DNA from 2 places in the Mucilaginibacter pocheonensis genome. Region 1 is predicted to be linked to the other one. Evidence: riboswitches for the same ligand, from Rfam matches in the RefSeq annotation. Region 1 holds a riboswitch; the other holds the start of a gene.

The links. Region 1 has a riboswitch for cobalamin ahead of J2W55_RS16015 (TonB-dependent receptor plug domain-containing protein). Riboswitches for the same ligand answer to the same signal wherever they lie in the genome.
Region 2: linked by a shared signal. The riboswitch ahead of metE (5-methyltetrahydropteroyltriglutamate--homocysteine S-methyltransferase) and the one ahead of J2W55_RS16015 (TonB-dependent receptor plug domain-containing protein) in region 1 are both predicted to bind cobalamin.

Annotation. Positions count from the first base shown of each region.
Region 1 is NZ_JAVDUU010000003.1:613,958-618,931, forward strand. Features, by position in the region: gene J2W55_RS16010 (DUF5074 domain-containing protein) at 1-572, opposite strand, end outside; gene J2W55_RS16015 (TonB-dependent receptor plug domain-containing protein) at 583-2,601, opposite strand; cobalamin riboswitch at 2,710-2,918, opposite strand; gene J2W55_RS16020 (serine hydrolase) at 2,965-4,227, shown strand; gene J2W55_RS16025 (SRPBCC family protein) at 4,288-4,974, shown strand, end outside.
Region 2 is NZ_JAVDUU010000001.1:1,090,125-1,095,098, forward strand. Features, by position in the region: gene J2W55_RS04515 (M20/M25/M40 family metallo-hydrolase) at 1-442, shown strand, start outside; gene J2W55_RS04520 (NAD(P)-dependent alcohol dehydrogenase) at 508-1,548, opposite strand; cobalamin riboswitch at 2,435-2,636, shown strand; gene metE (5-methyltetrahydropteroyltriglutamate--homocysteine S-methyltransferase) at 2,802-4,974, shown strand, end outside.

The sequences.
Region 1 (4,974 bases):
CCAAAATCCAAACCACCGGAGTTGGCCACATAAAGCTTGCCGTTTGAAACAACCAGTTGCTCTGGGTTACGGCCAACAGTTATGTATTTACTAACCTCTAACGTAGCGGTATCCATTACAGCAACGGTATTGTCATAAGATGTGATGTAAGCTTTGTTTTTATAAAATGCGACAGACCGGGGCTGGCGGGCTACTGCCCCGTTAAAAAAACTTACATTTTTAATCAGCTTTGCCGATTTAGCGTTCACTACCTCTACCGTACTTGATACATTTACCACAATGTACATTTTAGAGCCATATACTTTAAGGTCATTACCTGTATCGCCAATACCGCTTCCGTTCACTGCTTTGTACTGGTCGGCCACCAGCAATTTACTGGTTACGTCATAATAAGTTAACGAACTGTTGTTACTATTAAATTTACCTTGATTAAGTACATATATACCAGCTACTTCATTTACAGGGGGATTTGTTGTGTCGTCGGGTTCTATTTTCTTGTCCTTATGGCATGATGTAAATGAGATCACAGCTGTAAGGCCGATAAATAAGCTTTTGAGTTTGAGTTGTTTCATATTTGTCAGATTAAATTTTTATTTGAACGGTAAGTCTGTAAGAACGGCCGGGCAAGGGAAAGCTCCTGATTACGGCGTAATTGGTATTAAATAAATTATTTACCTCTAATGAGGTTGTTAATGTGTTATTATGGATTGTAAAGTTGTAAACAGCCGATAAATCACTAACAGCGTAACCAGGCACCAGGTTTTCAGGTAAATTTTCGCCGCTATAATAACGCGATGAGGATATTACCTGGTTATAATAAAGGCCCAGCTTTTTATAATCAATACCTGCATTAAAAGCTACAGTATGCTTGGGGGTATACGGAATTTGCTCCAGGTAAACCGAAGCTGATGGATCGGTCACATCAATTGCCTTTTGAAAGCTATAATTTGCGGTAAATAAGGCCCTCCACCCGTTGTTAAGCTTTGATTGTGTTTTTACACCGATGTCAATACCTTTTACATCTACCTTGCCCAGGTTGGTGATAGATGATATGTAAGGGTTTTGATTAGGTATGGATAATATCTTGTCTGTTATATTGTTATAATAAGCATCTGCTGTAAAAGTAACATAATCAAGCCATGAATTGAGTGATTTGGAATACGTTGCACCCAGGTCAAATTGTTTGGCAAACTCCGGCCGAAGGTTTCTTACCGGTGTTGCGAAATAATAAAACTCATCAAATGTAGGGTATCTGAACGCGCTTTTGTAAAATGCCCTTAATTGAAATCCTGATTTTTCAAACGGCTTAAAACTCGCCATCAAAGTAGGTGAATATACCGAACGCGAACCGGATGACTTGCCTGCTTTAACTGACTCGCTGATGTAGCTGTTAAGCAAGCTCCCCTGAAAACGCCATTTCCCAACCACCAGGTTTGAAGCAAATACATTAAGCAACGTACTTCTGGATGGATAAGCATAGTTGTTAACATTTGCATCCAGCCTGGTGTATGCAAAATCTGTTGCGTAGGATATTTCCCAGTTACTCTGTATATGATAAGCTAACGTGGCCGACTGATACACCTCCTTTTGAATATAAGTATAATTTAATCCGCCTGCATTGTTTAAAAAGTCAGGGTCGGTATAGTGCGTGTAAAGTCTGGAAAGTTTTGTATTTATAAGCAAGTGCAGGCTGCTGTTCCATATTTTTTCATACCCGGCCTGCATAAACATATCACGATTGTGTACCCGCTGTTTGGAGTAAGGATTATAATAGATCACGGCGTTTGGTAAGCCCCTGTCTGAGTTGTAATAATTTAAGTGGAGATTAAACTGGTTACTGTCTGATTTTGCCCAATATAAAGCAGCATCTGCCTGTTGTGCTTTTATATCTCCATTGCGTCGAGTAGCCAGAGTATCAGATCCGTCGCCGTTAACTTTATATTTATACTGACCGTTAGCTTTTTCAAAATAGGAATTAACAATTGCCGACCAATTTTTGCCAATACGCTGCTGCCATTGAACATATGGATTAATTAAACCGAATGACCCTCCCTTGATACCAACAAGGGCCTGGTAAGGTTTGACATCGTTAAGCGAAGGCCTTATGGTTTTTATATACAATACACTTGCCGAAGCAAAAGCCCGTGCGGGCTGGCAAATATCATCGGGCTGCCCATTATATAGCGTTATTGACTGAACGTTATTCAAATTAAGTTTCCCCAGATCTATCTGACCGTTTTGCGCATCATTTAATTGCACCCCATCATAAAACACGCCCGTATGATTGGCTCCCAGGCTGCGTACCAGCACGGTTTTTAGTCCTCCTATGCCGCCGTAATCTTTAATGTTCACCCCTGCAAAATTCCGGATGGCGTCGGCCACGGTAAAAGCGCTTTGGCGGGTAAAATCAATTGTTGAAACCTGTTGTGCCGGGTTAATGGTTTGTATTTGGGGGATGCCTGATGCCGAAACGGTTACCTCTTTTATTTTTTTCAAAGTGTCTGTTTGAGCCCATGCGCTGCCAGGCAATGCGATAAGTATAGTACCGCAAGCCCCTGAAATCAATATGCATTTATAAAAACAGCGTAAAGTTTTTTTCATCCTGATAAGCCCAAAACATCAAGCTAAGGAACAGAACTTTGAAATGAAAACACACTACAAGCAAATGAAGATGATTTCACATTCAAGCCTCAATCCCCGAAAGCTATGAATAACAACAGCGCTTTGGCAGGTGTTCTGACTTACTCCCCATGTGCCCTGTCTTCCCGTCCCGATTATATCTCCGGACAGTGACAATAAGAATGGACAATGGTTAAAGAGCTTACAGCTGCGGGACAGTTACGGATCTTCACCGTATTCCCTTTTAATTCGTTTACAGCAAAATACACTGTATGAAACCAAAAGCACAGCAAAAGTAGGATAAGTATTAATAACTGCAAATTAACAATCACTATATTTATGCAGATGAAATTATATAGTATCCTATTATTGCTATTAAGCAGCATCCCCTGTTTTGCCCAGCAACCCGACACCGTTTTCCTGAAAAAACTTTTTCAAAGCCACCCGGAGTTATTTGGAAGCATACTGAACCATCCTACCCAAAACGAGATACAGATTCTATACACGCAAATTAACCGGGATAAAAATAACGTACCGCACTTTAAATCATACAGTTACCGACTTAATGCTAAACATTACTTTTACCCGGCAAGCACGGTTAAACTACCAACTGCTATTTTCGCGCTTGAGAAGCTAAACGAACTGCGCATTACCGGATTGAATAAACAATCAGCAATGATAACAGATAGCGCGTTTACAGGGCAAACCAAAGTAACAACGGATACCTCATCAGCCGATGGTCTGCCAAGTATTGAGAACTATATAAAAAAAATACTGCTGGTAAGCGATAATGATGCTTTTAATCGCCTTTATGAGTTTGTTGGTCGTGCCGAGATCAACCGTAAATTAAAAAAATACCGCTTATATAACACCCGCATAATTGGCAGGCTGGCCGTTGGCGATGCCGGAGAAAGTACCAGGCACACCAACCCAATAACTTTTTATAACAAGGGTAATGTAATTTATAAAAAGGTGGCGATGTACGATAGTTTAAATTACCCCATGCAACTGGAAAATTTGATACAGGGTAAAGCTTATTTAGACAGTAGCAACCGGCTGGTGAACAAGCCGTTTGATTTTAGCCAAAAGAATGTGTACTCCATTGCCGATCAGCAACAGGTATTGAAGCGGCTGCTCTTCCCGGAAGTTTTTCCAAAGGAGCAGCGTTATAACTTAACCCAGGCCGATTATAGTTTTATATACCGTTATATGAGCATGTTTCCTACCGAAAATATAAAGCCCACTTATAACAGGCCTGAATTTTTCCCGGCCTACTGTAAATTCCTGTTCTATGGCGGCGACAGTACGGCAACCCCTGAACCCGGCATCAGGATATTTAATAAAGTGGGCGATAGTTATGGCTATGATATTGACAACGCTTATATTGTTGATTTTAAAACTAAAACGGAGTTTATGCTCACTGCCGTAGTGCAATCAAATGAAGACGGCATTTATAACGACAATAAATATGAATATGCTACCGTTTGCCTGCCATTTTTAAAAAACCTGGGGCGTGTTATTTATCAGTATGAATTGAAAAGGCCCAAAAAACACTTGCCAGATTTAACTAAATTTAAATTTAATTACAAAACAGTTAAACAAAATTAACTTAACTCAAAACTTACCGTAGTATATACTGTTTAATTCTTACACTTATTAAATAATACTATGGCAACTACAATAGTAAAATATACCGATAACTATCCGGTACTTTATGGTGATGACAGGGTAAATATTAACTGGCCAGAGCGTTATACATCCATCATAGGAGGTGTTAAGCTGGGAATTTCGGGTTTTAAAAATATCTTTTCAAACCCTTTAAGCAGCGTCATTAAAATTAGCGCAGGTGGGTATCTTTTAAACCGAGGCATTACCGGGCATTGTGAATTGTATAAACGCATTGGTAAACTCTCAACCAATCCGGTCAATGTAAATATCCGGTCGTCATTTACCGTAAATAAACCCAGGCATACGGTTTATAGCTTTTGGCGGAGGCTGGATAACCTGCCTTTGTTCATGAAACATTTGGAAAGTGTGGAAACGATTGATGAAAAATTCTCCTTTTGGGTTTTGAAGCTACCTACCGATATGGCTACCGTAAGTTGGCATGCCGAAATTGTAAAGGATATACCAGATGAAATGATCAGCTGGAGCTCACTCCCCGACTCTATAATCAGCAACGCCGGTAAAGTACGCTTTCAGGAAACGCCTGATGGTGCGGGTACTGTGGTTGATGTGGTGATCAGCTATCAGCCACCGGCGGGCGGACTTGGTGCTGGTATCGCTAAAATATTGAATCCCATATTTAAGAATATGGTTGATAAGGACGTGCAGAACTTTAAACAATACATGGAT
Region 2 (4,974 bases), on a different contig from region 1:
TGGGAATTTACAGGCCCTGTTTAACCAGGATAATGGCACAGGCCGGGTGGTGAATCTTTCGGGGCAGGGTTTTGCTGATGCAAAGGATTACCTTACCAGGTGGCTGGCCGCGGTACCCGATACTATTAAAAACAGGATAAAAACAAATTTCCCGGGGCAGCCCGGCGGCGGCGGTTCAGACTTTGCCTCCTTTGTGGCAGTTGGGGCTCCCGGCTTTTCATTAAGCTCGCTTAACTGGTCATATGGTGCATATACCTGGCACACCAACCGCGATACGTATGATAAAATTGTTTTTGACGATCTGAGCAACAATGCCATGTTAGCCGCTATTATGGCCTACATGGCCAGTGAGGACCCGGCAAAAACATCAACCACTAAAACCGAGGGCATAAAATGGCCTGCACAGATCAAGGCAACCCGACGGGGCGGACTGGATCAGTAATAGTTTAATAAAAAAGAGCGCCTGGTTAAAACAGGCGCTCTTTTTTGTAAGGTGGTTATCTGAAATTATAGCGTAGCCATATCAATCACAAACCTATAACGCACGTCGCCTTTAAGCATGCGCGCATAGGATGCGGTAATGTCTTTTATATCTATTATCTCTATATCTGAAACGATATTATGCTCGGCGCAAAAATCGAGCATTTCCTGAGTTTCCGGAATGCCTCCGATGCCTGAACCTGCCATACTTTTACGACCAGCCAGCAGCGAGAACGGATGAACAGAATAAGGTTGTGATGGTACACCCACGCCTATTAATGTGCCGTTTGTTCTTAATAACGACAGGTAAAGGTTCATATCATGCTCGGCCGATACGGTGTCAAGGATAAAATCAAACGAACCGGTAACCGCTTTTAACTGCTCCGGATCAGACGTTACCACAAAGTGATGCGCGCCTAATGCTTTGGCTTCGGCTTCTTTTGACGGCGATGTGCTTAAAACAGTTACTTCGGCACCAAAGGCTGCACCAAATTTTACGCCCATGTGGCCCAGGCCACCCAAACCTAAAATAGCCAGTTTATGCCCTTTGCCAACTTTCCAGTGGCGCAGCGGAGAATAAGTGGTAATGCCGGCGCAAAGCAAGGGTGCAGTGGCTGCAAGTGGCAGTTTATCAGATATGTGCAGCACAAACTCTTCACGAACTACAATGGTATTAGAGTAACCTCCATAGGTTGGTACGCCATCCCGTCCTTTATTGTTATATGTTTGTGTATTTCCTTCCAGGCAATATTGCTCCAGTCCGTCTTTACAGTTTTCGCAAACCTGACAGGAGTCAACCATGCAGCCAACGCCCGCAAGATCGCCTGAGTTGAATTTTTTAACGTGATCGCCTACTTTAATAACCTTGCCCACAATTTCGTGGCCCGGTACCATGGGGAATATCCCCGAAAACCACTCGTTTTTTATTTGATGGAGATCAGAGTGGCACACACCACAAAATAATATTTCCAGCTGAACATCATGTGGTCCAACTTCCCTGCGTTCAAAATCCCAGGGTGCTAAATCTGTTTCAGGATTTTGGGCTGCATATGCTTTGGCTTGTATCATAATAATGTTGATTTATGTTTTTCGTTGATTCAAATCTAAAGATTTGTTATTGCATGAAGGAAGTACAATTTATCCATACATTTTGGCATGATGAATTTTTTTGGCACCCGTATAATTGATACCCCACCTTAAAGCAAGTTTACGGGCGTACTATCAAGGTTTTTAGGCTTGGTGCCTGAATGTTATTACCCCTTAAACAAAGCTTTAAATGACACTCCGCTGACTTTTCATCCCATCTGGTTAAAAGATTATTTTTCAAATCACTTGCATTGCTTGTATCATATCCGTTACATTTAAGGAAATTATAAAACTAAATGCAAAAACACATTCTGATCGTTTATCTGCTGGTTGCCTGTAGTGTGGCGGGCATCCTGGTTAAATCCTTTATTAAAAACAGGTATTTTAAAAAGGGTTAAATGTAAAACCTGCAAATGTGCATGTTTAATACATGCACATTTGCACAACCCAATCCCGATCCCTGCTTACATCTTTTCAAAGTTTATCTTAGTAAGTCTTGATTTTCCGGTATAATAGCAAACACATCATGGTTAGTTTGTCGAAGCATGGTGATGGGCTCATTATTTCATGAAAACAAGGCTGGATATTTGAACGCGGGGTAGACTCACCCCGCCTACGCTTCGCTGGGCGACCCTCTCTATGGCTTCGCCATAAAAAGGGTTGAGGAGGAGTGGTCTTTTCTTTGATCCTTTATCTAATTATCTTTTATCTGTCTTGTGAATTTCCTCTTTGCGCCGCAGGCGGAGAGAGGGTGATCCAGCGAAGCGCAGATCGGGTGAGTCGGTCCTATGGCATTTCTTGCCGGCTGCCGCTAATTTTTCAAAACCGTATTGCATTAAAGCCTATATTTGCGACTGATAAAGTTCTTTACTTTTTTTCAGCAGTGTGGTTTCCTGCCTTACCGGGCAGGGAATAATAAGGAACCGTGTGCAAATCACGGGCTGTCGCGCAACTGTAAGTAACTATAAAAATTGATGCCTTTAACCAGATCCATTGTCCCGGCCCATCGGGATGAGAAGGATGGCAGCAATGTTACAAGCCAGGATACTTGCCCATTGTATAAAAGACAATGCTTTCGCGTTTTGAAGCAGTAGTCAAAGAAAAAGAATAGCCCGTGGGTGCACAAGTGCCCATAAGTTAAGCTTTTACCTTTTATTACCATTTCCCGAAAGTATACCGAAAACCGTAAGGAGCATTAATTCAATTTAATGTTTAACCAAAAAAGTTTTATGCGTATGCTCAAAAACAATCTCGGGTATCCTCGTGTAGGTGCCCTCCGTGAACTCAAAAAGGTAAGTGAACAGTACTGGGCCGGTTTAATCAGCCGCGAAGAGCTGTTTGCCGTTGCCCGTAAACTGCGCGTCGCCAATTGGAAAACCCAGGCAGATGCCGGTATTGATCTGATCCCCTGTAATGATTTTAGTTTTTATGACCAGGTATTGGACACCTCACTTATGCTTGGTGTAATTCCCGAACGTTACAGCCCGGTTTTAACTAAAAATAAAGCCAATACCGAGATCGACCTTTACTTTGCCATGGCCCGCGGTTATCAAAAAGATGGTCTTGATATAACCGCTATGGAAATGACCAAATGGTTTGATACCAACTACCATTACATTGTGCCTGAGTTTGTACAAAACCAGCAGTTTAAACTGTTTTCTGAAAAGGTTTTCGATGAATTTATCCTGGCCAAACAGTATACCGTTACTACACCAAAGCCGGTGCTGATAGGCCCCGTGACCTATCTGTTACTCGGCAAGGAAAAGCAGGCGGGCTTTAACAAGATCGATCTTATCAAAAAACTGGTGCCGGTATACATTGAAGTTTTAAAAAGGTTAAAAAGTTATGGAGCGGTTTGGGTACAAATAGATGAACCTTTCCTGGCGCTTGATCTTACGGAAGCCGAAAAGGAAGCTTTTGTATATGCCTACAAGGAGATCAGCAAAAGCTGCCCTGACATCAAATTGCTGCTCACCACTTATTTTGAAAGCCTGCAGGATAATACTCAGCTGGCGGTAAACCTGCCGATAAGCGCCCTGCATATCGATCTGGTACGCGCGCCGCAACAGTTAGACAAAGTACTTACGCTGCTGCCGGAGCAGCTCAGCCTCTCGTTAGGTGTGGTTGACGGGCGTAACATCTGGAAAAATGATTACATCAGATCGCTGTCACACATTAAAAAGGCAATAGCTGTTGTCGGTAAAGACAGAGTAATGATAGCGCCGGGATGCTCCCTGCTGCATACACCCTTTGATCTCGACCTGGAAACAGCTATTGATCCTGAAATAAAAAATTGGATGGCTTTTGCCAAACAAAAGCTGAACGAGGTTAGCGAACTTGCTCAAATTATTGACGGCGATAATGGATTGCTGCAAACTAACTTACAGGCCATATCAAGCCGCAACCTGTCAAAACTAATTCATAAGCAGGAAATAAAATTACGCGCCGGCGCCATTACTGATGCCGATGCGCAACGCAACAGCGCGTTTGGTACCCGTCAAAAAATACAGCAACAACGTTTTAATTTGCCGCTTTACCCTACAACTACCATAGGCTCATTCCCACAAACAGATGATATCCGCTCACTTAGGGCAAAACTAAAAAAGGGCGAGTTAACACCTGCACAGTATGATGAGCAAATTGAAAAAGCCACCATTGATGCTATTCGCTGGCAGGAGGAAATTGGCCTTGATGTGCTTGTTCATGGCGAGTTTGAACGTAACGACATGGTGGAATACTTTGGCGAGCGTTTGGATGGTTTTCTGTTTACCAAAAATGGTTGGGTGCAAAGCTACGGCAGCCGCTGTGTTAAACCACCGGTAATTTATGGCGACGTAAGCCGCCCGGCAGACATGACCGTACGCTGGAGCAGCTTTGCTCAGGCCAATACCAGCAAATTGATGAAAGGGATGTTAACTGGTCCGGTAACCATTCTGCAATGGTCGTTTGTGCGCGACGACCAACCACGGTCAGAAACCACTTACCAGATAGCCCTTGCCATTCGCGATGAGGTTGTAGCCCTTGAAAAAGCAGGCATCAAGGTTATACAAATTGATGAGCCCGCCATACGCGAAGGTTTGCCGTTGCGTAAAAAAGACTGGGCTGCTTACCTGCACTGGGCGGTGCGCGCCTTCCGTATCTCGGCCAGCGGGGTGCATGACGAAACGCAGATACATACCCACATGTGCTACAGTGAATTTAATGACATTATAGGCCACATTGCAGATATGGACGCTGATGTGATCACCATTGAAACTTCGCGCTCACAGATGGAATTGCTGGAAGCTTTTGCCAATTTTAAATATCCAAATGAAATTGGGCCCGGCGTGTATGACATTCATTCGCCGCGGGTACCTACGGTTGACGAGATGGCAAACCTGCTTGAAAAAGCCTCGGCATTATTACCGG